Regions from separate parts of the Lysinibacillus sp. FW12 genome, predicted to be linked through region 1. Evidence: riboswitches for the same ligand, from Rfam matches in the RefSeq annotation. Region 1 holds a riboswitch; the other holds the start of a gene.

Region 1 (16,220 bases):
TCATAGTTACGTAAAATATTCTAGCTTCGCTTGTGGAAAGAACTTTTGCATATAGCCATATAAATGTTCTTTAATATCTTCCTCTTCTTCTTTTTGATAAATATATTTGCCAATTCCATATTTGCCCCATTTATACCTTCTCACAGTTTCGTCGAGTTCTAGCTTCGTCATCGGGTAATTTTTTTCAATTACTCGTTTAGCTGGCTTTGTAAAGCGATGCTGAATAAACTCAAATGTGATATCATCGCGTACATCCTTAGGTAGCTCTGCATCTAATCGTTCAAACATATGGTAATATCCCTCCTGCCACCCTTCATGGAGATAAATAGGGGCCACAATAAATCCAAGTGGATATCCAGCTCTTGCCACTTTACCTGCCGCCTCTATGCGCTTTGCAAGTGGGGATGTACCTGGCTCAAAATGTTTGATGACATAATCTGCATTAACGCTAAAACGAAACCTTGTCTTGCCATTATGATTGGCATCCAATAGGTGGTCTACATGATGGAATTTCGTAACAAACCGCAATTGGCCAAGCTCGCTTTGCCCAAAATGCTCAATAGCACGTTTCAATGTATGTGTTAAATGATCAATCCCTACAATATCAGAGGTACAAGATGCCTCGAAGCGTGTGATTTCAGGAGCTCTTTCGGCCATGTAATGATCAGCTTGCTCTAGAATTTCATCGACATTTACATACGTACGAATATAAGGTTTGTTGCCCATTGTCGTTTGTAAATAACAATAATGACAATGGCCCATACAGCCTGTTGCAAATGGAATGGCATATTCTGCTGAAGGCTTCGATGTATCAAACTTTAACGTCTTTCTAATCCCAACCACTAAGGTGGATTTAGCTACGCGATACTTTTGAAAATCATTGTCTCCTGGCAGATTTCTTACTTGATTGTGCGACGTCGTATAGCGAATTTCAATCCCCATTTTCTCAAACTTCTCTTTGAGCTCCTGCCCTAATGGATACTGAAGTGCATCGGGTTCAAAATAGACAAGCTGAGGTGTAAAAGGCTTTATCATGTCCACCTCCTAGTGAAAATACTGATGATAGGCTTGTTCAGCTGCCATCTCACTTGAAAAAATTAACATATCATTCGTGATCGGATAATAGGTTTCGAATAAAAATAGAGCTAGCTCCTCTGGTTGCTCTGGATGATTGACTACCGCCGCTTCCTGTATATTCGCTACATCCTGAATATGTGGATTGCGATAAAAAATATAAACTATATCACCAGCATTATATAGTTGCTGCATCTCTTCACCTTCCTCTGTCTTTCCATTAGTTTGGTGAAATTGCATAAAAATTATGTCATAAAAAATTTTATTGGCAATATACATAAATTTGTATATCACCAATCTAGAAATATAGAATAATACAGAACTTTTTAAAAATTTGGTATAATCAAGAAAAGGAGGAATTTATATGATTAAACAATCCATTATAGAAAATGTGCTTGAAGCAGCTCTTGCTACAGGTGGTGATTTTTCTGAAATCTTCATTGAAGATAAGTATGCTAATGAATTCGTTTTACAAAGCGGACAAATCGATCAAAGTATTGCTGGACGTGATTTTGGTATTGGCATCCGAATTTTTTCAGGCCTTCAAAGTATCTATACCTACACTAATGATTTTTCTGAGGAAGGCTTATTGGCAGCAGCCAAACGAGCAGCACTAGCTATCAAAGGTGGTGCGTCAGGTACTATTCACCCTCTTCATAAGGAGATGGTGACACCTATTCATCAAATCCTGCGTATGCCTAATACTGTGGAGCACAGCAGGAAAACCGCGATCATGCGACAAGCAGATTCAATCGCTAGAAATTATGACCCCCGTATTAGTCAAGTATTTGTCCGTTATTTAGACGAACAGCAGAACGTACTAATCGCTAATTCTGAAGGTAAATTTGTAGAGGACACACGTATTTATAGTAGGCTGAGCATGCGAGCAACTGCTGAAGAAGGTACTGAAGTGCAAACAGGTTTCTATGGTCCTGGTGCCCATGCAGGCTTTGAATTTATTGAAAGACTGGATCTTAATCATTACGCAGGAGAAGCTGCACGTATTGCTGTAACGATGCTTCATGCAGATGAATGTCCAAGCGGAAAATTCCCTGTCATCATTGATAATGAATTCGGTGGCGTTATTTTCCATGAGGCTTGTGGCCATGGCTTAGAAGCAACAGCTGTTGCTAAAAATAATTCTGTCTTTGCGAATCGTATTGGGGAAAGAGTGGCTCCTGAAATTGTTACATATATTGATGACGGCACACTTCCGAATGAATGGGGTTCGCTCAATATTGATGATGAGGGAGAAAAAACAAGGAGAAATGTTTTAATTGAAAATGGTATTTTAAAGGGCTACCTAATTGATAAATTTAATGCTCGACGCATGAATGCGCAGCCAACAGGCTCTTCACGCCGACAATCCTACCGATTTAACCCAACATCACGCATGACGAATACCTTTATCGCACCTGGCACATCTACGCCAGCCGATATTATCGCTTCTACAGAATACGGAATTTATGCAAAATATATGGGTGGTGGACAAGTTTCCCCTTCCACTGGTGATTATAATTTTGCGGTAATGGAAGCTTATATCGTCAAAGATGGCAAAATTGAACGACCTGTGCGAGGGGCAACCCTTATTGGCAATGGAGCTAAAACATTGCAGCTAGTTGATCGAGTTGGCAATAATCTTGCACACGGAGCCGGCATGTGTGGATCACTTAGTGGTAGCCTTCCTGTCAATGTTGGTCAGCCGATGATTCGCGTGAGTGAAATAACTGTTGGTGGAACAAAGGGGGAATAAACTATGAGCATTACACAATACCAAAAAAATCTTTTACAACAAGCAGTAGAAGCTGGATTAACAGAAGCAGAAGTCTATTATGAACAGAAAACTTCATTTCAGTGCACACTTTATGAAGGTGAATTGGATAGCTATGAAACATCAGACGATGGCGGTCTCAGTCTTCGAGGACTCTATAATGGAAAGATGGGCTATGCATATACAGAAAAAGTAGATGATGATTCTATCGCTTTTTTAATTGATCAGGTGAAAGCCAATGCGGATGTACTCGATGAGCCTGAAGATCTCTCTATTTTTGAGGGTAGCGAGGAATATGCTCAACATTCTTTTTATAATGAAGAACTAGAAGCAGTGAGTATTCCAGAAAAGATTGAATGTTTAAAGGCTATAGAGCAAAAAATCAGAGCGTATGATCCCCGCATTATAACGCTCGATTATTGTATACTTCAATACTATTCAACTGAACGTGCTTTAGCGAATAGTAATAATTTATCTTTATCACATAAGGAAAACGGCTTAGTCCTCTTCCTGTCCACAGTTGTCAAGCAAGGTGACGAATTAAAAGCTGGTAGTTATTTGAAAATGACAAGAGATTTTCATTCCCTTGATGTAGATGCTATTGCCAAGGCTGCTGCTGAGGAGGCTCTCGCCCATTTAGGTGAGCAATCCATCCCTTCAAGCAAATATCCCATCATTCTCCGTCATGATGCCGCAGCGGAATTACTAAGTACCTTTATGCCGATTTTCTCCGCTGAGAAGGCACAAAAAAATCAGTCATTGCTAAAAGGCAAAGAAGGACAGCAAGTGGCTTCTGACATATTGTCACTCATCACTGCACCGTATCATCCTGAAGCGTTATCAGGAGGCAATTTTGATGGTGAAGGTGTTGCCACTAAACAACAAGCCATAATTACCGATGGCACATTACAAACACTCTTGCACAATCGAAAAACAGCCAAAAAAGACGGCTGTGAGTCAACAGGTCATGCACAAAGAGAATCTTATAAGGACACTTTGGCTGTCGCCCCACAAAACTTTTATATTGCACCCGGCCAAGAGACACAGGACTCATTAATCCACTCTTTAACTGAAGGTGTGCTTATTACGGATCTATCAGGACTTCATTCAGGAACAAATAGTATTTCTGGTGATTTTTCAGTGGCAGCTAGAGGATTCCATATTCAAGATGGTCAAATTGCCTCACCAGTCAAACAAATGACCATTGCAGGTAATTTCTTCACATTATTAAAAGATATACAAGCCATTAGCTCAGATCTGTACTTCTTACCAAGTGGCCATGGTTCTCCCTCTTTCATTGTTAAAGAACTAGCAGTAACAGTAGAATAATAGAAGAGCGAGCCATCCATTACTTCCGGAGGCTCGCTATTTCAATAAAAGACATGTTCTTCATTTTTTATTCCGGGTTCTTTATTACAATAGTTTGCTTAAAATTGCTTTTTCATCTGTACCTGCTCTGTCGTCACCTTTAGGCCATTCTTTATTAAAAAGCTAGTTGCGGGATTATTAGCTAAAAAGTTAACAGCCGTCATTTGGACTGGACATGTTATGACGCTTTCGAGAAAGTTGGGTAGTAAATTTTGATGTCGATCTTCAAGTATCTCTAATTGGTAGAGTAGTATTCGCTCCACTTCACCACTATCATTCCAAACGGTTTTGTATAGCATATAGCCCAGTGCTTTATTATCGTCGTTATAAAAAATCTTGGCTTCTCCCTGTTTCACACTCTGCCAGCTACATTGCCACGGCACATCTTCCTGATAGAACGGGAATTGGGGTAGTTGCTCAGGGCGAATAGTTTCTATATGAATGCGAGCTGTCTGTTCTAATTTCCCTTCATATTCCCCACTTAAAAATAGCAATTGGTTGGAAATAGCATAGCCATATTTCTCATATAACGCAATGGCTACCTTATTTTCTTTGATCGCTTCCAACGTAGCGATCTCCACCTGTTCTCGCTCGTAGATAGCTAGGGCTTCTTCCATTAATAAACGGGAAACTCCTTTACCACGATAGTCTGGTGAAATACCTGTGCCACCATTCCAAGCAGTTTTCTTGCCATTGACGATACGAAAACCGTTTAGAACGATTGCAATTGGCTCATCCTTGTCAAAAATAACAATAGAATGCGTTGGAGACAGTCCCTCCCCAACTAATCGATGCAAAAACATTTCTGCCGTCATGTTGATTTCAACAAAATATCCTTCAAAGCCTTTATTCCATGCTTTCAATACTTCCTCTAACGTGCACTGTGAAACAGTTTTGATCTTCATATTGTCCCTCTTCTCAAATGGAATCTATTTTTGCTAAATCTTCTAAAGTTAATTTCTTCACAATATCATATCCTTGACCTGGACCTTTTGGCCGTATTACTACCGTTCCCATATCGGGGAGGATGCCAAGTCCCACATCTCTAGGAAAGCTATGGCCAATGATTACACTGTTCATGCCCTGTGGCGGAATTATTTCCAGCATAGATGAAAGGGCTATTAATATTCTAGTTTGCTCACTGCTAGGAAGATCGCCACCTAACTTATTGATGTCATACAAAAAGGGCACAATTTGTACATCGTAATTTGGAAATGCCAGCCGAGCGGTTTCAATTGTTCGACAAAATGGACTTGTTGCAATAGGAGAAAGGATAGGGATTTGCCAATAACGTAGCATTTGACCAAAATAAACAGCTTCCCTACGCCCTTGTTCTGATAAGTTTCTCTGATTTTGACAACTATGAAATGTACCATAGGGTTGATCTACACCAACCGTTGCTGCCCCATGCCTTCCATACAAAATAAGCCCGCCCTTTTTCATTAATGCCAGGAGGCTCTTTTCCATTTTCTTCATCTCCTCCATCATATCACTTTATACTTTGTAATGTATGTCCTACATATTAAAAAAAGCTCCCCACAATTGTTTTGTAGAAAGCTTTTTTCCTGTTATTTTATTGGTATATTAACAATGGCAGTCGTTTCTAAATGTGTTGATGAATCGATCGAAATATGACCATTATATTTTGAAACAATTTCTTTAACTATAAATAATCCTTGTCCTCTTAGTCTACCATTCTCAAGTTTTTTCGTTGAGAAACCTTGTTTAAATATTTGGTCAGGATGAGCAATATTTGGACCTGTATTGGTAATTTTAAATTCATATTGTGCTTCATCTGCTCGACAGCAAATCATTATTTTACGTTGTCCCTCCGGTAACTCTACTGCAGCATCTATGGCATTATCAATTAAGTTTGATAGAATCTTGATTAAATCTGTCGTTTTAATCTTATTAAAGTCATCTTGAGAGATAGTAAAATCCATATCGATGTTATGATTCTGTGCCGTTAACTTTTTCGTTTGCAATAATATGGATAAACCTGGATGATCAATATTTAACTTTAATGATTTAATTGCTTGAACCTCTTTGGATAGTGAAGACAAATATTGTTTGGCTTGCTCAGTCTTTTCTAATTGAAGAAGACCGTGTAATACTTGAATATGATTCGTAAAATCATGACGTAATGATGACACCGACGTAATCAATGCTTTGATTTCTGCTTGATATGTGTCTTCAGTAGCACCAACTTCTTTCGCTACTTCCTTTTGATACCATCTCTGTAAAAATAAAAAAGAACCAATGACAATTAAAATAAAGACTCCATTAAAGATAAAAATAAATAGATTGTCTTCAATGACTTTACCTTTAATACCATTTAAAGTATCTGCGCTAATATCAATACCTAAAAACCCAATAATTTTCCCATTGTCATCTTTGATGGGTGCGCCAACTGATAAGTAGGAACCATGTATAGAGTCATGTATGACCTCTGTAACATAGGTTTCACCGTTATAAGCTTTTTCAACTTCCTTCGCGGGAACGGTACAAACTACCCCAATTTCGAAGCCCTCTCTCATTTCTTTTGGCATCCCTGTAATCATGGCTGTCGATACTTCTGGATTATCCACCTTTAGGGTGTAAACAAATAGTGCACCCAGTTTTATTCTTGCATCGTTTAAATAGCTTCTTACTTTCCAATAATACGCATTTTCCTGTGGATTATTCAAAAATTGCTGATAAGCATCCGTATCAATAGATGAAGCAATGGAACGGGCAGCCTCTAAACTTTGATTGGCAATCGACTCCTCAACGGTCTTTTTAATTTTTACATAGGATGTAAAGATGTTTAAACTTGTAAACAAACATAATAAAAACGTTGATAGAATTAATATTAGTTTTACTTTTCGATTTTTCATATAAAACGGGACTTCCTCATCTATAAATATTCTAGAATATTATTATATTATAATTAACTCTATTGTATCGTTTGTATTGCGAACATTGCTTGTATATCCTACATAAATTAAAACATAAAATCAAATTTTATTTTTCCATTACTAAAATTATACACTTAACAAATAGTTTAATAATCCTTAACAAGAAAGTAAACTAAAAAGGTAAATAGTAACGTTTTATGTCTCTTTTCACTAAAATAAAACAAAGAAAAAGACCAGGTACTAACAATACCTGATCTTCTTTGAAAAGTTATTTATTTTTACTTGAAGTACGTGTTCGATCTTGTGGCTTTAAAAAGGAAGGTCGCTTGCTATAGCCCTTTGGAGAAACACGTAATAAAGATTTTCTAATATTGCCTTTTTCAAAATCTGCACTAAAGTTAATATATGGTACACCTAGTACTTGCATATTTGCTGTGTACAGTAGAATGAAGAAGACTGAAATAAAAAACCCAAATAAACCCAAAAATGCAGATGCAATAATGATGATTAATCGGAAAATACTCATAGCTGTCACGAATGATTGATTAACAAGTGTAAAAGCAGCAATACTTGAAATGGCAATCACCACAATCATCGAAGGGCTTGTAACACCAGCTTTTATCGCAGCATCGCCGATAATTAAGCCACCGACCACACTAACGGAGCCACTGACAGCACTGGGTAGACGTAAGTTCGCTTCACGAAACAGTTCAAACATAAATAGCATTAGTAGTATTTCTAAAATCGTTGGAAATGGTAAACCCGTTCTTGACTCTACAACCGTTGCAAGAAGTAGAAAAGGTAGCTGTTCTTGATGGAAAGTTGTTAATGCAAGCCAAAAGCCGGGTAATAACATACTAATCATTATGCCTACAATTCGTAGCACTCGTTCCATTGAACTGACAATAATAGGATATTCATTATCTTCTGCCGATTTAAAAAGCAGCATAATATTTGTTGGTGTAATCATGGCATACGAAACACCATCAATCATGAGAAGTATTCTTCCCCTAATCAATGCCTGGACTGCAAAATCTGGTCTTCCGGTATAGTCATGTCTTGGAAGAATCGTGGCAGTTTTCTCGATTGCTTCCATTAATAAATCACCATTGACAACGATATCCGTATCAATCTTTTGTAATTGTAATCGAATTTGCTCCAGCATATTGAGGTTCACAATATCTTCCATAAAAAGGATCGCTACTGTAGTTTTAGAACGTTTACCAATTTCTAATGTCTCGACACTAAATGAATTGGTTGGTAATCGTTTTCTTAACAAAGCAATATTAATGAATATATCTTCAATAAAGTCATCTCTAGGTCCTTTAACTACTAATTCAAGTGTTGTTTCTCCAGGCTCTCGGTTAGGTCGTTTTGAAATATTGCTCGAATATAATAATTGATTTTCCTCAAAATACAATAATACGTGGCCCTTATAAACTCTTGTCAGTATATCCTCTTTCGTTAGTACCTTTTGAAGATAAGGAATTTGTAAATGCTGTTCTATTTGTTCTTCTAGCATTTCGTCAGAGCTATTATTTAATAAGTCTTGAACCCGTTGAACAATCACTGTTTGAAGTATTTGCTCGTCTACCATCGCATCACAAGTTATAAAATGTACCGTATATTGCTGAAATTTATACTGTTGGAATATCACATCAGCAGAGCGTTGAAATAGTGATTTCAGCATTTTCAAATTAATCATTTGTTCCATTGATGAAATACTTCTCATCTCCTACTGAGCCAGCTCAAGATTAGTACATTTATGATAAACAACTTTCAATAAATACACTTAAGCATATTTTTCCCATGGATATTAAAAATATTCAAGAAAACAAATGATGTGATGGCTATTAGAACATGTTCTTATCCAATCATTTTTTTCAGATTTGCCATTTCAATTGCTGACATTGCAGCATCATAGCCTTTATTACCAGACTTCGTGCCAGCACGTTCAATTGCCTGTTCAATATTTTCTGTTGTGACAATACCGAAAATAACAGGGACATTTGTTGTTAAGGACACATTGGCAATACCTTTTGCCGACTCATTGCACACATAGTCATAATGTGTTGTTGATCCACGAATAACAGTTCCTAATCCAATAATGGCATCATATTTCTTTGTTTCTGCTAATTGCTTAGCAATAAATGGAACTTCAAAAGCTCCAGGAACCCACGCTACGTCAATAGATGCTTCATCTACTCCATGTCGTGTTAAACCATCCATTGCTCCATCCAATAATTTGCTTGTAATAAACTCATTAAAACGTCCTACGACTACCGCTATTTTTAAATCTGTTCCAATTAATTGTGCTTCAAATTTTTTACCCATTGTTCTTTCTCCTTTTTAAATAGATAGTGTATTTTCTGTTGTGAATAACCGATTGCGATAGGCAACCAATGCTTCTATCGATATCATTTTTAAGCCATGTTGAGCTGCGTACTTTGTCAGCTCTTCAAAACGTAGCATCTGTCCATCATCACCCATGATTTCGCAAATAACACCCGCAGGCACACTCTGGCAAAGCTTTGCTAAATCAACAGTTGCCTCAGTATGTCCTCTACGCTCTAAGACACCGTTATCCTTTGCAATTAGAGGAAAAACATGGCCAGGTCGACGAAAATCAGTTGGCCTTGCTTGATCTTCAATCATCTTTTGAATTGTCAACGCGCGTTCAAAGGCACTAATTCCTGTCGTTGTTTCTTCATGGTCGATACTGACCGTAAATGCTGTTTGATGGTTATCTGTATTGTTCTGAACCATTGGATGTAGATCTAGCTTTTGTGCTAGCTGCTGTGAAATAGGCGTACAAATAAGACCTCTACCATAGGTTGCCATAAAGTTAATTGTTTCCGGTGTGATGAATTCAGCAAGTGCTAGAAGGTCCCCCTCATTTTCTCGATCTTCATCATCAACTACCACAATTATTTTGCCTTGCTTTAAATCTTCTAGGGCTTCTTCAATTGCATGCAGCACTAGTGTCATCTCCTCATTTTTTATATTAAAAACCATGTTGGGCTAAGTAATCTCTTGTAATGGTTGACGTAACTTGTCCTTTTTTCAGTTGCTGCAAAATATACTTACCAACCAAATCTGTTTCGATATTTACGATTGCTCCAACCTTCTTCATACCTAAAACAGTTTCCTTATACGTATGCGGAATCAATGAAATAGTGACACTGTTCGATTCAACATGAAAAATGGTTAAACTCGTGCCATCAATTGTGATGGAACCCTTTGGAATACAAAAGCTTGTGAGTTCCTCTGATAACTCGATATCGATATAGACTGCATTAGCAACCGGACGCTTTCGTAAAATTTTCCCGATTCCATCCACATGTCCAGCTACAAAATGACCACCAAATCGCCCATTTGCAGGCATAGCGCGCTCCAAATTAACGGGATCTCCTATCGCTAGCTGCTGTAAATTAGTTGCTTTGACTGTCTCAGGCATAACATCCATGGTAAGTTCCTGCTGCGTAAAATGTGTCACCGTTAAACAAACACCATTGACTGCTATACTATCGCCAAGCTTTACATCCTCCACTATTTTGGGTGATTGAACAGTAATTTTCATACTGTACTTATCGCTTTGCACGGCTTTAATTGTGCCAATATCCTCTACAAGCCCCGTAAACATTTCTCCACCTTCTTTCTTTTTTTTGACAGTTTTTATCCGTCACTTTTCGGAGTGTTTCCGTTAATTTTAGTTTTCTATCCGTCATTTTAAACGTTGTATCAGTCTCCCTTCCTAGCTAACAAAAAAAGAAAAAACCCCTTTGACAAAGGGGTTTTGGGAGTATAAGACATCAACAAATAAGCCTATTTGGATTAACTTTTTTTCCATAGACTACTATCTCATTTGTTCTTCTCCCATCCAGACTATAACTGTCGGTTTTGGATTTGCACCAAATCAGCTTGCGCTCACGGACTTTGAATTACTTCATCACCGCCGATTGGGAATTTCACCCTACCCCGAAGAACATCTTCTATTCAATTAGTTTGTTCGCTAAATCAGTGAGATCTACTATGCATCTCTATCCTTGAGGTGGTTGTATTGCGTACTCGTTATTAAACGAAAACAAAAAAACTTCCCGCATAATGAATGGGAAGTTTGTAATAAATGCATAGTCAAATAAACCCTCTAAATTATTTTAAATTTAAAAAGTTTGCATTTATACCCTTCTCCCATCCAGACTATAACTGTCGGTTTTGGATTTGCACCAAATCAGCTTGCGCTCACGGACTTTGAATTACTTCATCACCGCCGATCGGGAATTTCACCCTACCCTGAAGGATATTTTTATTTAGCTAGTTCTAACAATAACACTATTTTATTATATTATCCATCCTTCTATCTTAAATTTTTCAAAAAAAGGGCCACCCCTTGCTTAAGAGGTGGCGAGTAGTAATGTTAATTTCTTATATTTCGAAGAACATAATCATCATAATTCCCCTGAAAAACAGTCACATTCGAAGGAGTAAGTTCAAGCATTTTACCTGCTAATTTATTTAAGAAATAGCGATCGTGTGAAATGCTCAATAATGTCCCCTCAAATTTTAAAAGTGCTTCCTCTAATACTTCTTTACTAAATAAGTCGAGATGATTGGTCGGTTCATCCAAGATAAGGACATTCGCTTTCTGTAAAATCAGCTTCGCTAAGGCAACACGAGCCTTTTCCCCACCGCTTAGAGAGGAAACCTTTTTAAAAACATCCTCTCCTGTGAATAAAAAATTACCTAGCGTCGTTCGTACTCTTGCTTCTTCAATCGTTGGAAATGCACTCCAAACCTCTTGTAGTACCGAATTATCGGGGTCTAATGTTGCCTGTTCTTGATCGTAATAGCCAATCGTAACACCATGCCCCCAAGCCACTACCCCACTATCTGGCTCAATCTCTTTAAGCAGTGCTTTAATTAATGTTGATTTTCCAACACCATTCGGCCCAATTAAAGCAACCCTATCGCCTCTGTATAAGTCAAAGGAAATATTTCGCAACAGCGTTTTTTGGATATTTTCTACCTTAAACGATATCTCTAAGTCTCTTACCTTCAATACTTCTTTATGAGATTTCTTATCCATAGCAAATGCCATTTGTGCATGTTTTAAATCTTTTTGTGGTTGATCAATCCGTTCAACTCGTTCAAGTTGCTTCCGTTTATTTTTAGCGCTTCTCGAAGAAGTTGCCATGGCAATATTCCGTTGAATATAATCCTCCATTTTAGCTATTTGTTGTTGTTGCATCGAATATTTTTTCTCTAGCAACTGACGATTCTTAGCTTTACTTTCTACATATTGAGAATAATTACCGCTATATTTTGTGCCTTTTGTACGCTCAATCTCATAAATTTGATGGACAAGGGCATCTAAAAAATAACGATCATGAGAAATAATTAAAATGGCCCCTTGATAGACACGTAAATAATTTTCAAGCCAATTTAATGTCTCGAAATCCAGGTGATTTGTCGGCTCATCCAAAAGTAATAAATCTGGTTGTGCTAACAGGATTTTGGCAAGAGCAAGCCTTGTTTTTTGGCCACCACTGAGCTTCTTAATCAGTGTATCGTTGGGGATGTCGCCAAAACCCATACCATTTAACATACTTTTAATTTTTGGCTCAATATCATAGCCACCTTGTTGCGTAAACCAATCCGCCTTGCCAGCATAGCGTGTCATTATTTGCTCAAATTTATCCGGATTATGGACTAAAGATGGCTCACTCATTTGCGCCTCCAGTTCTCGAAGTTCCTGTTCAACCTTTAGTAGCTCCGTAAATACCCCGAGCATTTCAGACCAAATCGTTTGTTCCATCTGCAATCCACTGTCCTGTTTTAAATAGCCTACTTTAACCCCTTTCCCCATGAAAATCTCCCCCTGATCGTATGGAAGATCTCCTGCAATTATTTTCAGTAACGTTGATTTTCCAGCTCCATTTACCCCAATAAGGCCCATGCGGTCCCCACGTTCCAGTTTTAAGGTAATGTTTGAGAGAATAGGATCTCCTAAATAGCTTTTACTAATTCCATTTAATTGAAGTATCATTTTTTCAATCTCCTTATTTATTTTGGCCATCATTTCACCAAGCGTTAGCACTTAAGAAATAAATGGACGTATAAGGTTACACATCACTTCTCTCTCCTCCCCCAATAAAAAAAGGCACCGTAATAAACGGCACCTTTGAAAAAATAAACCTCTGTAATGAAGAGGCTTTATTCTATATTTCACAATAAAACACAAAAAGCGCCGATCAAGAACCGGCGCTTACCCTGCTTTCTATTTTACAGTAATACTACTAAAAATAATTATGATAATTTGAAGGTAAAAAGCTTCCGGAACCTGTTTCCATATGAAATTTGCTTAAAAAAGGGCAGACCTCTCCCTTTGCCAGCAAGTCCCCACAGAAATTGTAAGATTTCACCTCTATCTCAATCAAACCTTTTGCGAATTTAGCTTCCATCACTTTTTTACCTCCTTTCGAATAATAGTATCAATTAATCTAACACAAATTTTTAGAGATTACAATTGTTTTTAAATACTGGCTTTTTTCATTTTAATGCATAAACAATAGGCAAACACTTATTTTTTTGAGTTGGCGTCTATCGTTTGAAAGCCCAATTTCTTTTGAGAGAGCGCTTTTTTGTACGACCATTTCCGTTGCAATCGCAGTATTTTTTGATAATATTTACCATAAGATGTTTACGTACGCTCAAAATGGTTGTTGTTTCATGAGGCAGTTGTTAGCCCATTCCATGTAACATTTTTAAGCATAAAACGTCAATACAACTAGATGGTAAAGGAGAAAGTTTGCAATGAAGCATATTATCTTTGATTTTGATGGAACATTGGCAGATTCAACTGCCGTGTTTGCATCAGCATGGAATACATTAGCTCAAAAATATAAATTTAAAGGCATCGAATTAAAGGAAATTGATGCCTTGAAAAAATTATCGATTTCTGAACGGAGTAAATTATTTGATTTTCCAATGTATAAATTGCCGATGATTTTACCGCAATTTTATAAATTGTATCGCCAATCGTTAAATGATGTTCATCTTTTTGATGGAATGAAAGAAGTACTGCTGGAAATTGATAAAAGAGGCTATAAAATCCTCATTATTTCCTCAAATTCTAAGGACAATATTTTAGAATTTCTAAAAATGAACGGTATTCATTGTGTAGCCGATGTTCTTTGCTCAAACCGAATTTTCGGCAAGGATAAAGTGATGAAAAAGTTTTTAAAGGAATCGAATGTTCACTCATCCGATGTGCTATATATCGGGGATGAACAACGGGATATTGTGGCTTGTAAAAAAGCAGGTGTGCCCATTGCTTGGGTGGAATGGGGCTATGATGCCAAGGAAGTGGTTAAAAATGAAGAGCCTGAATACAAGGTAGCAACTCCTCAAGAAATTTTAGAAATTATTTAATTATAGAGTAGGATAATAGCAATCTACTTGGCTATTATCCTTTTTTCTATGCTATCCTTTAATCTCGCTAATATGCATGAGCTTTTCTGCTGTATTATTAACCCCTTTATAGGCATCCGTTAATTCGTGCATACTTTCTGCAAATTGCTGGGTAAAGGCAGCAATTTGATTAGCAGAAGCATTCACTTGATCAATAGATTGCTTAATGCTTTCTAATTGTCTTGTAATACTATCTGCACTATCAGTACTGCTTTGGGACATTTTTTGAATTTCTGAAGCGACAACCGCGAAGCCACGCCCATGCTCACCAGAACGTGCAGCTTCAATCGAAGCATTTAAGCCAAGAATTTTTGATTTCATTGCCAAATCTTTTACTAAATTAACAATGACATTGATTTGTTCAATGTCGCCAGCCATCGATTCAGAGAAATTAGATAGCTCTTCCAAACGTTTTGAAACATCCATACTAGCAGTGGCTAACCCTTCATTTGTAGTAGTCATTTCTTCCACAGTACTTGAAAGTTCTGTAGCTAATAAACGCATATTATCCATTTTTTCATTCGAAATAATGGCACTTAATACGCCTATAACTTGTCCACCATCAAAAATAGGCTGTGCAGAGGCGATATAGGCCATACCAAATCCTTCTGCACTTCGTTCTTCCTTCACAAATCGACCTGAACTTAATGCTATTTCCGTTGCGGTTCCTCTATATGTATGGACGGATTCACCTATCCCTACTTTCAGGTCAACATGTTTACCTGGTTTGTAGGCAAGAACCCTTTCTGTATCTGCCACTATGACACAAGCATCTTCTGGATATGTCGCTTGGTATAAATCAATAGAATCAATTACTGCCTGTATTTTTGGATGCATGGTTTTCCCCTCCCAGAGCTTTTCAAATTAACTATATCATGGCACCTAAAAAAAGACACCAATGTCTATTAGTGTCTTTTCACTATATTATTGCTTTGTCAATAATTCTACATATTTCTCTGCTGTTCGTATTTCGATTGTTAGAAAATCTTTGCCATAGCTAGTCTTTATTAAAAATGGTACATCATTAGTGTTTTGAAATCTAAAATCTAAACTACCATAGGACACCGTTGCGTCCCTCCCCTTTGGTACATACCCTACGTCTAAGGAATGGTGATGGCGCTCCACATATTTAACTGGAATTTGATCCACTGCATTAAATAGGGTTGAAGATGTTTGACAGATCCCCCCGCCGATGCCCATGACAACTTTTTTATTAATAATTTCTGGTGCAGGCTGATAGCCATGAGCTTCATCTCGTGGTCCCACAACCGTATTAAACGAAAATTGGTCTCCACTGCCAACGATCACATTATCAATGGCCTTGGCAGAAAGCTCAATGTTTTTATTTCTCCCCACATCAGCGCTATTAAAATAGGTTGTAAAGGATGCGACAACAACCTCCTCTAAATAAGGAATATCCTCAAGCGAATAGCCACTTTGAGTGGTATAAAGTGGCACTTCCACTTGACCACCAGTCGCTGAGGCTTCTAAAACTCTCTCCACTAATTCACTTTCTTTTAAAATCGTTTGTGGTCTTCCCTTAATTATATTCCCTGTTTCATCCAATCGATCAAGCACCATCCGCTGATCATAGCCATTGGTTGTTTTCGTTCCTCTCGCTAATTCCTTAGCGACTTGCT
Region 2 (16,220 bases), 210 kb from region 1:
TGAGGTGGACGGTGCTGCCACAAAGATAAGATCAACATTTCCTGTAATTAAATTTTGATAAGCTTCAGGTGTGCGATTAACTTGTACTCTACTATTATACGGAGCATAGTCACTTTTTGGATAAGTGGCCTCTACAAAAGCTGCATACAAAGGATACAGAGCCGTCGCACCATCTAAACGTGGTAATGACTCCGATAATTGTAAGGATGCTTTTGCGTCAGTCTTTTCCACTTTATTGCCCTGTGCAAATGGCTGATAGGCCGTTACATCAATTTCTGCATCGACAGTCGGGATACTCATTTTATAATAATGTTGAATCGGTTTGATGGACGCAATCAATAAGGCAATCCCCATAGCACCAAATAACAAGCCTCTTCTTCTCTTAGTGTTGATCCATTTAAACATGCTAGATATAAAAAAGACAAATAAACAAACAGGCACGGTAAACACTAAATGCATAAAATGTATACTTCCATTCAGTGTAACAATAAGCGCAGCCATTAATGTGACAACCGATAAACCAATTAACACCGATACAGTTTGTATAATTCTAATATCAGATACCCTCCTCCAGTGTAATTTTACACTTCTAAACTAATCGTACTGGAAAGATAAAGCATTCACAACTATTTATTCAGAAAATTATGTTAAAATTAAATTTATCCTGATTCGGCATAGCTTTAATTTCAAAGGTTTAACATTTGGTTGCAAAGGCTAGCATCTCGTTAGAGGAATACTTTTAAAAAAGTATTAAACTGGATAGCACTATGTCGAATGTAATAGAGATAAGTAGGAGGAGTTGTACATATGGCAATTGAAAAAGTACGTAATCATTTAGCACAATGGCATGTTGAGCACAAGATACAAGAATTAGAAGAAAGTTCTGCAACCGTTGAATTAGCTGCACAGGCACTCGGCTGTGAGCCTGAACGTATAGCAAAATCTTTATCCTTTCTGGTGAATGACGGTGCCGTATTAATTGTTGCTGCAGGCGATGCTAAAATCGATAATGCCAAATTTAAAGCGGTCTTTGGGACGAAGGCTAAGATGCTAGCAAGGGATGACGTTGAAAAAATGATTGGGCATGATGTTGGAGGCGTTTGTCCTTTTGGTGTAAACGAAGGGGTGGCCATTTATTTAGATGAATCACTGAAACGCTTCACAACTGTATTTCCAGCATGCGGTAGTAGCAATTCTGCCATAGAGGTAACCATTTCAGAACTCGAAACGTATACTCCCTATAAAGAATGGGTTGATGTATGTAAGGGCTGGAATGATTAAAAACAATAATCGGCGAAACTTATCAAAAGGTCTCGCCGATTCTACTATTAATGACTTACTATTCCTTGTAACCCACTGCTAACCAATGTGAATCCCATTCAGTAATCTGATTGCCGACGCGACAGCTTAAACCACACGCTCGATTATCAGCAACAAATGAACCGATTAGCCATTTTTTAGACTGATATCCCTCTTTTAGCTGAATCGTTATGTTAGGCATCTCTATATACTGCTGATAAATAAACAAATTATCATCATAATGGGAGGATTGAGAGGCATTTAGTTTCTTCCCACTACCTTCGTAAATCTCCACAGTATTTCCTTCACGTGAATAAACAGGTTTCTTCACATAAGGCATATCCTCACGAATAAAAGGTTCTGCTGTAAGATATGTAGGTAGCATAAATTGCTGAATTGCTGCTCTTTCCTCTGCTGTAAAGAGTAGTGGGTCACTTCTCCGCTCCCATATTAACCATAATAAGATTTTCGATTGTAAGACATAAGCTGCAGGTGGATTAATGATGGCTAGCTGTCGCTTTTTGACAAGCTCTAATAATTGTAGCCCAATACGATCCCCATCTGAAGCTATATCATCTATTAAAAACTCTGCAGGATGTGCAGGACGAAATAAAATATCAATTTTCTCCATAGCAGGTGTATAAAGACCTTGAGACACATTTGACGTATCACTAGAAAAAATGGTTAGTTTCTGAATAGGTACATACTCAATTTCAAAAGGAATACAGCTCTTAATAAATTGCACCTGACAATACTCTTCATAATCCTCTGTTGCCATTTTTCCGGTGATCACAATCTTTGGCTTTTTAACATCGTTTACATATTGCATAGCAGCAAAAAGTGCACCTGACAACGTTTTTTGTAAAGCGGTCACATCATTTGGGTTTTTAAAACTAAAATGCTGACAGAGCTGTTCATTCATTTCAAAGGTTTCTTGTACAAGAAAAGGTGTTTCTCCATTCAACTCTAGACATTTAATATGACCATCCTCTGTACAAATAAAGTCAAAGCGAGCCAGAACAGATTGCTGCTGTAAATAATCTAGTTGAATATAGGGTATCATTTCGGGACGAATTCCTAAGGCTAATAATTGATCGCACGATAAATGCTTAAATTGTTTCCCTACTTTTAAAAAGATACGCCAAAGTATTTGTGTGGCATAGTGAAGTTGATCGATTTGTTGTTTTGGCAATTCTAAAACATCATAAAGTGCGTACTCTAAATCCTCAAAATCAGGGAAGAAGTGGGGAAATTTAGAATAGAATGCTTGTCGTTGTTGTGTATAATTCATCAGTTTTTATGCTCCCTTTTCAAACTTACGAGGAGGACGAGCCGCCACGAGAGGCCCCACCTGAACCGAAGCCAGATTTCCCTGTACTAGAGGAGGAAGAACTATTGGAATAGGAGTTCGAGCTTTTTGATGAGCTGTCCGTTGAATAGGAGCGCTGACCACTTGAATAGGAGTTTGAACTACTCGGTGTAGAGCTACTGGATGTTGTACCAGCCTTTTCTTGAGTGCTGTTCGTGAGACCATTTGTTTTACTTTCATCCTTAGCATTTTGGGTTGATCGAGGTACAGTAGAACCACCACCCCCGCTTTGTTCATCTCGATCTGTGCCATTTTTTAAATTGCGGCTTTTATAAATGGCACTTCCGATCATTGCGCCCGCCGTTGCATACATGAGACCATTAAAGAAATGCTGAGAATAATACGGGGAATCTTCATCGATACATTCATAGGAACCATCGTCCCCCTCTTGCCATTCATCACAGGCATCAGCCATTTCGCTATTATAAACATTTATTAATTCATCACTCGTTGCTTGAGTTTGTTCTTCGCTTGACGGATTAGTAGCAGATGTTGTTGTAGGATTTTCCTCTACTATTTGTGTTTCACTATTTCCACATGCGGCTAGCTGTACAGCCATAAAAGATGCCGTTGTTACAGCCATATATTTTTTTATTTGTTTTGCCATATTTTCAAATGCTCCTTTATTTCATGTAACTAATCTACGGATGTGATTAATAGTAGGTTTCACTTTTTACAAAATCATACAATATTTATTTCTCCAGGAAAAAATCCCAAACTATATGTTTGGGATTCCAAGAATTTTATCATTGCTTTGTCACCGCTCTTTTACCGTATGTCATATATCGCCATAGCTTTTCAAATGGTCCGATTGTAAAGAATTTAAACCAAAGCATACTAAAAATAATTTGAATAATAAAAATGATGCTCGCTATTACAACAATATCTGATGGTGAGACAACCTCTAAACCCATTAGTGAAATAATAGCAGTACCGATAAAGCTTTGTGCTAAATAGTTAGTAAATGCCATTTGACCCACTCGTCCGATTGGTTGAAGAAGTTTCACTACTTGTTTATGCTCTAATATTATAAACAAACATGTTAAATAAAAGTATGTTGTCGGAATAACACCTAAGCCAAGAATAGATTGTATATGTTGATCATCTGCTTGCGATGCCAACCAAATCCATAATGAAAATCCGATAAATAATGGACCTGTCACATAAAGTAGCCATTTCACTTTTTGCATATTCTCTGTTATACGGCTAATCCAGCCGGCTTTTGCTGCCAAAAAACCACTTAAAAACATAATGAAAATAGAGACGGCATCATTACCTACAAAGCCATAAATAGCTGACATTGTAGTATTAGCAGGCATATATATTTGTCCTAATAAAGCAAGAATATAAAGCGTGATAATAGCCATTAACCATTTACTAATTGTTGTCACTTTTGCTGAATAAAATGGCAGCAATAAAAATCCAAGCACTGCGTAAATGGCTAGGATCGAGCCCCAAAATAGAAAAATATGAATAATACCAATAATCAATAATGCCAATAACCGTCTTGCAAAGCGCCATCTCGGTCTATCTCCACGCGCTTCTGCACGAGTAGCGAAAATATAAAAACCAACACCAAACAGGAATGAAAAAATAGAAAAGAATTTCTTTTCGATAAATATATCAATAAGTGTATTGATTACACCATTGATGCCACTATAATCAGGCATTGGGCCACCTTCAATAAGAACTTGGTAGGCACCTACATTAATAAATAAAATACCAAATAACGCTAATCCTCGAATAATGTCTAAGGAAATAATTCGTTCTTTCTGTGTTACGGATGGATTCATGTTGCATTAACTCCTTATCTTTTATGCTATAGCTAGCATAACGCCCCATCCTTACAGTTATGTTCATTTAAGCTTACAGCAACCTTACAAATTAAAAGAATAGCCTAGTAGTTTTTTAACCTCTTTTGTCATGAAATATTACATATTTTATAGTAAAAACATAGTAAAGAGAGGTTTAGCCAATGAATAGAAAACGCAAGCTTGGTTTTTGTTACCCAGGTTATCGGTACTGTGGTCCTGGCTGCTCAGGGCCAGGCGAGCCTACGAATGCAGTGGATGCTTGCTGTAAACTACACGATGAATGCTATACACGCCACGGTAGCACAAGACATTGTGATGAACAGTTTCAACGATGCCTTCAACCGTATATGAATGCACCTAATAAAATGGCGAGAGATGCCAGATTATTCTATCGTGTTTTTGATTTACGCAATCGATACTTTTAAGGAACAAAGCTCACGATGTTTTTGAGGACAGCGTGGGCTCCTTCTTAGTAAAAATCGAGTATTTTTGCGGCTTAGTAAAACCAAGCTTTGTACCAAGATAAATGGACGCAGTATTCGAAATATCGCAATCCCAACAAGGTTTTATAGCATGTGCGAGACAACGGTCAATAAATGTTTCTGCAATCATACTAGCTAAGCCCTGCCCTCTAAAATTCGGATCCGTCATAATATCAATTTCCGCATAATCATTTGATTTAAAAATAGCGACAGCTTCACTAATTATTTGGTGATGATGGACTAAACAAAAGCCAAAGCCTTTTTCAAGAAAATTCGCAGGAGAGTCCCAATATTCATCATAATATGCATGCCCGAATTCCAATGAATTTTTTATAAGATGTTCAGTAATAGGTTGTACCTCGTAATCATGCCCCTCGCTTTTTTCACGTTGATTATACATGTCTTCATCAAATGAAAATGTATAGCGCTCTAATTTTCTAATAAGCCCATCGAATAATTGTTCAATTTTAGTATCCCACTGTGCTGTGGAAGAGAATAGAGTAAAACGTTTCTTTTGCTTGATAGATTCTAGAAAGCAATAGCTAAGCTGTTGATCAACCGCAGTCTTATTTATATCACCATGTATATAATAAATGCCTGATTTCGTATGAAATAATAAAGTTTGAAAAGCAGTTGTATCCGCATAGACAGTTCCTTCTATTATTTGATCTAGTATACTATAAACAAATGTTGGGGCTCTTAAAATCATTTGTTTAATGGTTGGATATTGTTCCTCTGAGACTCTTATCATAATATTTCCTCCAGTTACTTGCAGTCTGTACCCAGTCTATTATAATAAAATTAGATTCATTAGAAGGGACTGAATTATGCACAGATAGCAATATTTTTCATCCAACATCCTAACTTTTTGGAGGTAAAAGTATTGATTGAATATATTAACACTGAAAGATTACAGCTACGAAAAATGGTGAAGGCTGATGCTAAACATTTATTGGCCATTTGGTCAGATCCTGATGTAACCAAATATATGAATATCACTTATTTTACACATGAAGACCAGGCCCTAGAAATGATTGAACTACTGGAACAATTAGCAGATCAACAAAAGGCGCTCCGTTTCACAATCTTTGAAAAGGCATCCAATCATATCATTGGCTCATGTGGCTTTAATATGTTTGATTTTGACCATGCTATCACTGAGATTGGCTATGATTTAGCGAAGGTTCATTGGGGAAAGGGCTATGCAACAGAAGCTATAACTGCTTTAATTGATTACGCCTTTACGAACTTAGCAATGAATACAATTGTTGCAAAAGTTGAGGCTGCAAATATCAATTCTATCAAGGTTTTAAAGAAATTGAACTTTATTTACCAAGGCTATGACGATACTGACAATACGCTTCAATTATTCACTTTAACTAACTCGTAAAATGAAAAGGCTAAGGATGGTAGATTTCAACTAATACTTAGCCTTTTTTATCAGTGATACATGCTGTGATTTATTTTTCCAGTTATTTTTTCTATTTGTACCTCAAAAAGCTCAATTTTAGGCAGAATCGGATAGCCTTCTCTTTCAAATGTCCATTCAGGATTGCCATACTTCTCTAGAAGAGCATCAAAGAACCATTCTTTCTTAGATACCTCCTCGATTCGTGTAAGTTTGTCATCCCCTTCATATACATAGACAAAAGGAATTACGTAAGGAAAGCCTTCCTCATCAACAGTTGCGACATGCGCTACTCTCCCTGATTTTAAGAAGTGCTATGCTTCCACTTGTGAAATTTCAACACGTTTGTTTTGAATCGTACCTCTCATCATCCTTTAACCCCCTTATGAAAATAATTAACGATTAAAAAGTCATTTAATATTTAATCGTTTATTGTAAACATACATTTATTTTACATCTTTAATGTACTGTTAAAAAGGAAATTTTTATAAGAATGATAAAAGCCAAGAATGCATCGGTTTGCATTCTTGGCTTGACGATTACTTTATTGGAATCCAAATTTCTGAGTATGAATCTGGGCTGTAGGGATCTTCCTCCGGGTAAACCTCAAGTTCTGCTGTCCCTGCTGGCTCGTACGGATTCGACGGAAACCACTCAGAATAAATTTGTTTCCATGTATTTTGCATCGCATCTGGCATTGGTCCATGGACCTCAAAGACAACCCATTTAGATGCAGGGACTTCCATTGCTAATAGCCCCTCATCAACATCCCCTACATGATCAGTAGCAATCCAGTAATCAATGAATCCCTTTTGTCCTTGCTTTATATTTGGTACACATACACCTAATACGCCATCGATACTGCCGTTATTTAATTGATATAGCTGATGATCAAGGCCACTCTGATTCACTTCTTGCCAAAATAAAGGAATTTCTCTTAAGTTCTCTCCATTTTGACAGTTATACGTTCTTTTCACACCAACAATTTGAAACTTGTCTTTTTCTACAATTTTATACTTCATTGGTTCTGCTCCCTTCAAGCTTACCTGGATGACCAGGCGATTGTATGATTGTAATGGTCCTTGTTTCTTTCTAGCTTCACTTGGCGTTACATAATGCTGCTTACGAAACGCTTTTGTAAAAGCTTCAGGAGTTTCATAGCCATATTTGTAGGCGAGATCGATTATTTTCCGGTCTGTGTCCATTAATTCTTGTGCAGCTAATGTTAATCTTCTTCGTCTCAAATAATCCGCAATGGACATATCCGTCAATATTGCAAACGTTCGTTGAAAATGAAAGACAGATGAATTAACCTCCTGTGCAATCTGTTCAATCGTGATGTCCTCTAATAAATGTTCTTCCATAAAATTAATGGCCTTTTGAATCGACTCAATCCAACTCATTGCTCTCACTCCTTGATACCATCTTAAAATAGATATTGCTGTATAACCTGTCTTTTTATGCTAACTTTGGACAGGTGAAATGGGAAGTATTTTTTGAATAGCTTTTCATATTTAAGTCTTTTATAGTTCGTTTCTCCTTATATTTATTTACAATAGTATTCATTATAAAAATAGTATAAAAGAAAGTATAGGGGGCCTCTACGATGAAATGGCTAGGTGCTGCAGCTATTTGTTTGAACGAAGAGAATCAGTTATTAATGGTTTTACAAGGAACTGTTGATGAAGAGAAAACGTGGACTGTCCCATCAGGTGGGAAAGAGGCGACGGAAGATTTTAAGGCTTGCTGTAAAAGGGAAGTCTATGAGGAAACAGGCTATACAGCCGATATTATGAAGGAAATTTATTATAAGCACAATGAAGTAGTGGAAGTTCGCTATTTTCAAGCCATCATAACAGGTGGACAAATGATGATTCAAGATCCCGATGGATTAATTTATGACATCGCATGGAAAACTAAAGAGGAAGTAGCTATTTTACCTCTAACCTTTCCAGAAGATCGGGTATTTCTCTTATCCTTATTTAAATAAAAAAGTCACGTCTCATCGACATGACCAAACGATATACTCGTACAGATTCTAATCTGTTTTGGTGTCTAATCGTTATATTCATAAATAATTAATGCCGAATGGATGACTGTCTGCTCACCAATATAGAGCGTATTGTATTTGATATCAAGTATGATAAAGCCTCGTAAATCTGCTAAAGCTCGATTAATATCATGTTCAAATTGCACAATATCATGATTTTGAATTGTTACAACTTGAGTCGTTTGTGCCATGGTCCACTCTCCTTTACTCTAATGATAGAGCAAAAAGATGTCCATGTCACACATAAAAAAGCGTAGGAGAAAAAAGACTCCTACACTTTTTAGTACATCGTTAAATACTCCTCACGCTCCCAGTTATGGACGCGAGTACGATATTTATTCCACTCAATTTCTTTAGCAGCGGTAAATTTATCGTAAATATGATCGCCAAGAGCCTCTCGAACAACGGTATCCATTTCTAATTCAATAAGCGCATATTCCAATGAGGATGGTAAGCTATCAATACCATTTAACTCACGCTCCCCCTCTGTCATTTTATAAATATTACGATCCACTGCAGCAGGTGGTGTTAAATCTTTCCGTATACCGTCCAGTCCAGATGCAAGAATAACAGCCATTGCTAAATAAGGATTTGCAGCTGGGTCAACTGAACGTAGTTCGATTCGAGTAGACAATCCTCGAGCTGCAGGGATACGAATGAGTGGTGAACGGTTTTGAGCAGACCATGCTACATAACATGGCGCCTCATAGCCGGGTACTAATCTTTTATAAGAGTTGACTAGCGGATTCGTAATTGCCGTAAAGCCATGCACATGCTTCATTACCCCCGCCATAAAGCTGCGTGCTGTTGCACTTAATTGTAAGTCCGCATGTTCATCATAAAATGCATTTTTATCCCCTTCAAAAAGCGATAGATTAAAATGCATTCCTGACCCATTGACCCCAAATAGTGGCTTTGGCATAAACGTAGCGTGTAATCCATGCTGTGCAGCAATGGTTTTTACGACTAATTTAAACGTTTGAATATGATCACATGCTTCAATGGCACTGGCATACTTAAAGTCAATTTCATGCTGACCAGGTGCTACTTCATGATGAGAAGCCTCAATTTCAAAGCCCATCCCCTCTAACTCTAGGACGATATCACGACGACAATTCTCTCCTAAATCAGTAGGTGCTAAATCAAAATATCCGCCACTATCATTTAACTCTAGTGTTGGATGCCCTTTATCATCAAGCTTGAACAGGAAAAATTCTGGCTCTGGACCAAGATTAAAGGATGAAAACCCAAGCTCCTCCATTTCCTTTAATACACGTTTTAAATTGGAGCGAGGATCTCCCTCAAACGGTGTACCATCCGGTCTCGCAATATCGCAAATGAAGCGAGCAACCTTTCCTTTCTCGGCAGTCCAAGGGAAAATTACGAATGTATCATAGTCAGGCTTTAAATACATATCAGATTCCTCTATACGGACAAACCCTTCAATCGACGAACCATCAAACATGACTTTATTATCTAAAGCCTTTTCTAATTGGCTCACAGGGACTTCGACATTTTTAATTGTTCCTAATATATCAGTAAATTGTAGGCGAATAAATTTCACATTTTCTTCCTTTACCCGACGAATAATATCTTCTTTTGTAAAATGTTTCATTCTTCACCACTCCAATGTAATTTTAGTTTACACAACATTTTATAACTGTACTTAAAATACATTAAAAATGAAAACTACGCAATACTTATGTTAGGTTTTATAACATTGTTTTTTTAGAATATATTGATCTTGATTTTCGATACATAAAAAAGGTGCACCCACTTTTCAATGGATACACCTTATCTTTATTTTAATATTGCAATAACATATTAATAAATACAACGAGAATAACAATCGGTACAATAACTAACATTAACATACGATATGTTGAATAATAGCCCTGCCCCATTTTACTACCCATTAGCAGTTCTCTCTTCACAATTTCCTTATCCACTACATAGGCAATAAAGATCGCAATAAACAAATTCCCCAATGGCAACATTAAGTTGGACACTAAAAAGTCGGTTGCATCAAAAATACTTTTCTCGAAAATAGTTACATCCGATAAAATACTAGAGGAAAGTGCTGCTGGAATGGCAGCAATGAAAACGACTACACCTAATAAAAGTGTCCACATCGGACGAGATCTCTGACTATTTTCCATCATGGCTGCTACGATAATTTCATATAAACTGAATGATGATGTTAATGTAGCAAATAAAAATAACAATAAAAACATGGCTAAAAATACTTCCCCGAATGGCATTTGACTAAAAGCAGTCGGTAGCACCATAAATAGTAAACCTGGTCCCGCTGCCGGCTCTAAATCAAAGGCAAATACAACAGGGAAGATCGCTAGTCCTGCCAAAAAAGATACTAGTACAGTTAGTAGCACAACAGAGCCCGCTGAGTTTGGAAGACTAACATCTTTTTTTAGATAGGAACTATATGTAACAAGACAAGAGAATCCTACTGCTAGTCCAAAGAATGATTGCCCTAGTGCTTCTAATAGTGCCTTCCCAGTAATATTAGAGAAATCTGGCCATAAGAAGAATTTTACTCCCTCCATCGCACCATCTAATGTAACAGCTCGCATAACAAGAACAATGAACATGATAAAGAGTAATGGCATCATCCATTTATTAGCTTTCTCAATACCATTTTGTACACCTAATGAAATAATTAGTACATTTGTTAATGTAAACAAAGCTAAGCCCACTAGCGTAATCCAAGGGGTCCCTATAATTTTCCCAAATAATTCAGCTGAATCAATTGCTGGATCTATCACAGCGCCAGCTACACCTAGGCCGCTGTAAATGAAAATCCAACCACCAACAACACTATAAAAAGTTAATAATAAAAAACAACCAAGCACACCCATTCGGCCTATCCATGCCCACCCTGGTTTTGACGGAGCGATTTTTTTATACGCAGTTATCGCCTCTGATTGCGTACCACGACCTAAGACATATTCGGATAATAGCATGGGCAAACCAATTAACAATGTAAAGAGCACAAAAATTAGGAAAAATGCCCCACCGCCACTCTGCCCTGTGACATACGGTAGCTTCCATATCGCTCCTAAACCAATTGCAGCACCAGCTGACGCTAAAATAAAACCTAATTTACTTGACCATTGTCCTTTTTTTCCACTCATCTCTTCAAAACTCCTCAAACATTCTAAACTCAACTCTATTTTACATGAAAATATGCCTTTCGACTAGGTAATAATCATAAAGAACTAGATTGCTAGCATTTTCTATTACTTTTTTCTATTTTTACGCTCCGATTTTTATCTCTCTCACTTTAGCCAAGCTACCTCCCATCCAGTTTAAACCACAAAAAACCTCGAGCAGTCCATCCACCCGAGGTTCATCTTCAATTATTTCGTTATATACATTGAGCGCTGGCGGTCGATCCACTTGCGCATTGTTGAAAATAATAAAGCCATAATAGCTGTTAATAAAATACCCTTCACAATGTTGAATGGTAAAATCCCAGCGACAATCATTTTATAAAGTGAGTCTCCTACAACTGGTTCCATTCCTAGGAAATATGTGTACATTGGTAAAAATAAAGCATAGTTTAAAACGCTCATTCCCACTGCCATCACTATTGTCCCTGTCGCTAAACCTCCAATAAGGCCCGCAATCGATTTAAAACGATTAAAAATAAAGCTTACTGGCAAAATAAATAAAATACCTGTTGCAAAGTTGGCAATATGACCTACCGGCACCCCAGTTGGAGTACCTGAGAAAATCCAATCCAACACATTTTTAAATAATTCTACTAAAATACCAGCTACCGGTCCCATTGTGATGGCTGCTAGTAAGGCAGGCATATCACTAAAGTCCACTTCCAAAAATGCTGGGAAAGGCGGAATAGGGAAATTAAAAAGCATTAATAAAAACGAAATACTGCTCAGCATACCAATCGTAATAAACGATTGAAGTTTAACATTTTTCTTCATAGAAAACTCTCTCCTCTTTGCTGATTCAATCTCGCAAGAAGAAAGGTGACGATCTTTCAATTGTTAGCATGAAAAAACCCTTATGCATCTAAAGCACAAGGGAGAAAGGCATGACGAATAGGCGTCAATATAAACTATTTTTGAGCAGCGTTTAAAGCCATACGAAAAAGCGCTCAGTCACAGTTTATTTCATAACAATGAATGACGATCGTACCTCCATCTTCTCCCATCCAGACTTTAACTGTCGGCCTTGGAATTGCACCAAGTCAGCCATGCAAAAAAATTTGCACAGGTCGCGGGCTGAAGAGTTTAGCATAAATCTCTCGAGTTAATGAAAATTCATTAACGATTTACAACTCTATTACCGCCGGTCGGGATTTTCACCCTGCCCCGAAGATGAATCATATTATTTTGTTCTACAGCCTTACTATAATGAATTATTAAGAAAAAGTAAATAGTTCTGCTCAAAAAATTCCGATTAGATTTGTATGTATTGCAAAAAGAAATAGGGCATTCCTACGTTGTAGGAATACCCTATTTCTTTTATCTCTTTGACTACGGCATATATTGTTTATTTGGTCCTACAGGCTTTGGCAAATAATTTTTTAAATCGAATCCTTCCCAGCTTTCCTGAACAACATTATCTAAGCGTAACTGTTGATCAAAGCTAGCAGCAGTTAGCATCATGGCTTCGATTAATTGTGTAGCTCGAATTGGCTCCAAGGATGTTAAATCAAGAGGGATGTCAAATGTAATGACTACACCATCCGCTTCCTCTTTTACTGTGTATGTCACGTTTTCAGGAACAACTGGCACATAAACATCATCATTTTTATTTTTCATCTGTGTGAGTGCCTCTGTCACATTAGCAAAGGTTTGACGGAAATCTGGAGATAAATATTCTGCTCCATTTGGATCCTTGTATAAATAATAATTATAATGTTTGGCACCTGTTAATGACATAGCTTGACTTGGCTCACCATCTTGGGAAAACTCATAAGGCGTACCATCTTCATTTTGAATCTCTACTTCTGTATATTCAGAATCTGAGAATGTATCTTCCAAAGTTCCTTTGTATTCATTGACGGTAGCTGAAGCAACATCATAATCATTGTCCTTAGGTAAAACATGAACAAGCTTATCTTCCTTCTCCTTTAACTCACCTTTATAAGGATGATAGTCTGTAAACCCTTTAGCTTCCTCATCTATTTGAGGAGCGTATTTTTCATACATCTGTAAAGTAGAAGGTTTTTCAGTTCCAAAATCAGTTGCAACACGCTCATTTGGAATTACATATGTCATAGGAACACTTTCTGCGTCTCGTCCAGCTAAACCAATACGAAAGACAACAGCATCTTTGACATCTTCTTCATAGACAGATGACCGTAAAGATAAAATACGCTCATGCTCTGTTACAATATTGGATTGGAGCACCTCATCCTTCGCAGATGCATCTTTTGTAGCACGATCTTCCTGTAAAGTAGAGTACGTAGCTGTTTCAGCCGTACTAGCTTGATCTTTCTGTTCAGCTTGATTATTCATTACCATTGAGCCTACGAGTATTGTTAACGCAAAAACTGCTGCCACACTCATAAAAAATGGTATTTTACGAAACTTAGATTCGGTTGATCGTTCTTCTTGTTTCAGAGAATTACTTTGTTGCTGAGTTTGTTCATCCTCTACTGGTTGTTGAATTGCTTCTTGAAGGTGAATATTATCCTGCAAGCGAGCATCTGCCATTAACCGATTTAATATGTCTTCTTTTGAACGGTGGTCAGAAAGCTTAGGGGCATTGTTCAATACATGTTCAAGCTGCTCATCATCAAATGGCTTATGCGTCATTGCCGTTTCGCCTCCTGTTCTTTAATCGGCTGTAGCTGTTGCCTTAAAAATTTAATGGCTCGATGCTGGGTTGTTTTTACCTTAGCTTCTGTCCAATCTAGTATTTGCGCAGTTTCTGCAATAGATAAATCCTGAAAATAGCGCATAATAATGACCATTTTCTGGTCACCTGTACAGTTTTCAAGTGCTGACTCGACTTGCATAAATTCATCACTGGCCTGTAGCATATCTTCCGGTGATGGTGTGGTTGAATGGAGCTGTTCCGTTTCCCAGTCAAAGAAATCAAGTGAATGCTTTTGGCGTACAGCTTGCTTTCTGAAATGATCAATTGCTACATTTTTAGCAATAGCAAAAAGCCAGGTCTTCTCACTGCTGTTACCTGCAAATTGATCATATGAGCGCAACACTCGTACATAAACTTCATGCGCTAAATCTTCAGCGAGTGTACGGTTTTTTACTAAATATATTAAAAACTGGAACACGTCCTGGTGATATGCATCGTATAGTCGATGGAACACGGAGTCATTCAAAGCACTCCACCCCCGTTCTATAGTATTTGTCGTCTTACATTCATAGAAGTTACAGCCAATTAATAGCAATACATGTTATTAATCGAACGGTAAATAAAACGTGAAGGTTGTACCTTCTTTCAGCACACTATCTACCATGATATTACCTGAATGTGCCTTTACAATATTTCGAGCAATGGCTAAACCAAGACCCGTTCCTCCTTTAGAGCGAGTACGTGCCTTATCTGCTTTATAAAAACGTTCGAAGACATATGGTAGGTCCTCCTGTGGAATGCCGTGCCCTGTATCTTGCACAGAAATTTTAGCAAAGGTTGGCTCCTGTTCAACCTTTACAGTGACAGCCCCTTCATCAGTATGTCTTAATGCATTATCAACTAAATTTGTGAGCACTTGTTCAATGCGATCTTCATCCATATTAATCATGGCATCGTCGTTAAATTCACTGTCAAAGATCAAGCGAACATGCTTTTCTTTTGCTACTTGGGCAAATTTTTGAGTAATACGTTCAAATGTAGAATTAATTGGTAATTCATCTTTATAGAGGGTCATATGCCCTGATTCCATTCGTGCCAAATCTAATAAATCTGTTACAAGGCGACCCATTCGCTTCGATTCATCATAAATAATTTTAGTAATTTCATTGCGCTCTTCCTGATCTTGAATAAAATCATCATCCATCAACGCTTCCGAGTATCCTTGCAACATGGCAATCGGTGTTCGAAGCTCATGAGAAACATTCGCAATAAAATCCGATCTTAGTTTTTCTAAGCGATGTTGTTCAGTCATATCACGAATAACAGCGACAGCACCACGTATCATTTCTCCACTATAAAGAGGACTAATAGTAAATGTATAATAATTGCCGTCCATTTCAATTTCCTCTTCTAACTTATCCTCAAACATCAGCACATGATCAAGCATATGATAAAGCTCAGGTGGAATTGGTTTAGCACTTTGCGAGCCTTTGTTGACAAACCATTTTTGCATAAGACGTTCGGCTGGTGGATTACTTAATAATATTGTACGGTCACGATTAAATGTAATCACAGCATCTGTCATAGATGTCAAAATATTTGAAAGCTGTTCATTTTCCTGATTGATGACCTCTAAATTATGTTTTAATTGACGTCCCATTTGGTTGAAAGCAACCGCAAGCTGACCAATTTCATCATTTTGGGTCGTTGGCATTTTTGCTTCAAAGTTACCTTTAGCAATTTCAAAGGCCAACTCACGCATTTTTCTAAGCGGTGAAGTAATACGTGAAGAAAGGAAAAACGCAAAAAATGTTGTCAATACAAATGCTATAAAGGCCGCTAAAAAGACAATTTTCGTTGTTTCCTTAGACGTTTTATGTAACGCATCTGGGCTTTGGTAGATGAAGACAGCTCCATGTACTGCGTTTTCAACATTCAATGGGAAACCAAGCACAACATACGATTCCATCTTTTCTGGAACAGTAGA

What was found. A riboswitch is a leader RNA that binds a small molecule or an ion and turns the genes downstream of it on or off. The one in region 1 is predicted to bind FMN.
Positions count from the first base shown of each region.
Region 2: linked by a shared signal. The riboswitch ahead of SJW71_RS17545 (ECF transporter S component) and the one ahead of ribE (riboflavin synthase) in region 1 are both predicted to bind FMN.

Region 1 is NZ_CP139094.1:3,147,364-3,163,583, forward strand. Features, by position in the region: gene splB (spore photoproduct lyase) at 7-1,035, opposite strand; gene SJW71_RS16405 (transcriptional regulator SplA domain-containing protein) at 1,045-1,269, opposite strand; gene SJW71_RS16410 (TldD/PmbA family protein) at 1,439-2,827, shown strand; gene SJW71_RS16415 (TldD/PmbA family protein) at 2,831-4,174, shown strand; gene SJW71_RS16420 (GNAT family N-acetyltransferase) at 4,273-5,118, opposite strand; gene SJW71_RS16425 (histidine phosphatase family protein) at 5,132-5,680, opposite strand; gene SJW71_RS16430 (ATP-binding protein) at 5,782-7,089, opposite strand; gene SJW71_RS16435 (spore germination protein) at 7,379-8,824, opposite strand; gene ribH (6,7-dimethyl-8-ribityllumazine synthase) at 8,977-9,444, opposite strand; partial or broken gene ribB (3,4-dihydroxy-2-butanone-4-phosphate synthase) at 9,499-10,098, opposite strand; gene ribE (riboflavin synthase) at 10,115-10,753, opposite strand; FMN riboswitch at 10,975-11,100, opposite strand; FMN riboswitch at 11,290-11,415, opposite strand; gene SJW71_RS16455 (ABC-F family ATP-binding cassette domain-containing protein) at 11,528-13,156, opposite strand; gene SJW71_RS16460 (hypothetical protein) at 13,407-13,574, opposite strand; gene SJW71_RS16465 (HAD-IA family hydrolase) at 13,924-14,541, shown strand; gene SJW71_RS16470 (methyl-accepting chemotaxis protein) at 14,593-15,417, opposite strand; gene SJW71_RS16475 (VanW family protein) at 15,505-16,220, opposite strand, start outside.
Region 2 is NZ_CP139094.1:3,360,007-3,376,226, forward strand. Features, by position in the region: gene SJW71_RS17475 (PstS family phosphate ABC transporter substrate-binding protein) at 1-501, opposite strand, end outside; gene SJW71_RS17480 (YbaK/EbsC family protein) at 808-1,281, shown strand; gene SJW71_RS17485 (glutathionylspermidine synthase family protein) at 1,340-2,590, opposite strand; gene SJW71_RS17490 (hypothetical protein) at 2,616-3,275, opposite strand; gene SJW71_RS17495 (DUF418 domain-containing protein) at 3,415-4,461, opposite strand; gene SJW71_RS17500 (Parvovirus coat protein VP1-like protein) at 4,644-4,907, shown strand; gene SJW71_RS17505 (GNAT family N-acetyltransferase) at 4,918-5,715, opposite strand; gene SJW71_RS17510 (GNAT family N-acetyltransferase) at 5,848-6,354, shown strand; partial or broken gene SJW71_RS17515 (pyridoxamine 5'-phosphate oxidase family protein) at 6,405-6,671, opposite strand; gene SJW71_RS17520 (AraC family transcriptional regulator) at 6,912-7,775, opposite strand; gene SJW71_RS17525 (NUDIX hydrolase) at 7,979-8,362, shown strand; gene SJW71_RS17530 (sporulation protein Cse60) at 8,428-8,613, opposite strand; gene glnA (type I glutamate--ammonia ligase) at 8,703-10,037, opposite strand; gene SJW71_RS17540 (sodium-dependent transporter) at 10,228-11,574, opposite strand; gene SJW71_RS17545 (ECF transporter S component) at 11,800-12,387, opposite strand; FMN riboswitch at 12,602-12,789, opposite strand; gene SJW71_RS17550 (RNA polymerase subunit sigma) at 12,943-14,229, opposite strand; gene sigX (RNA polymerase sigma factor SigX) at 14,226-14,759, opposite strand; gene SJW71_RS17560 (ATP-binding protein) at 14,838-16,220, opposite strand, start outside.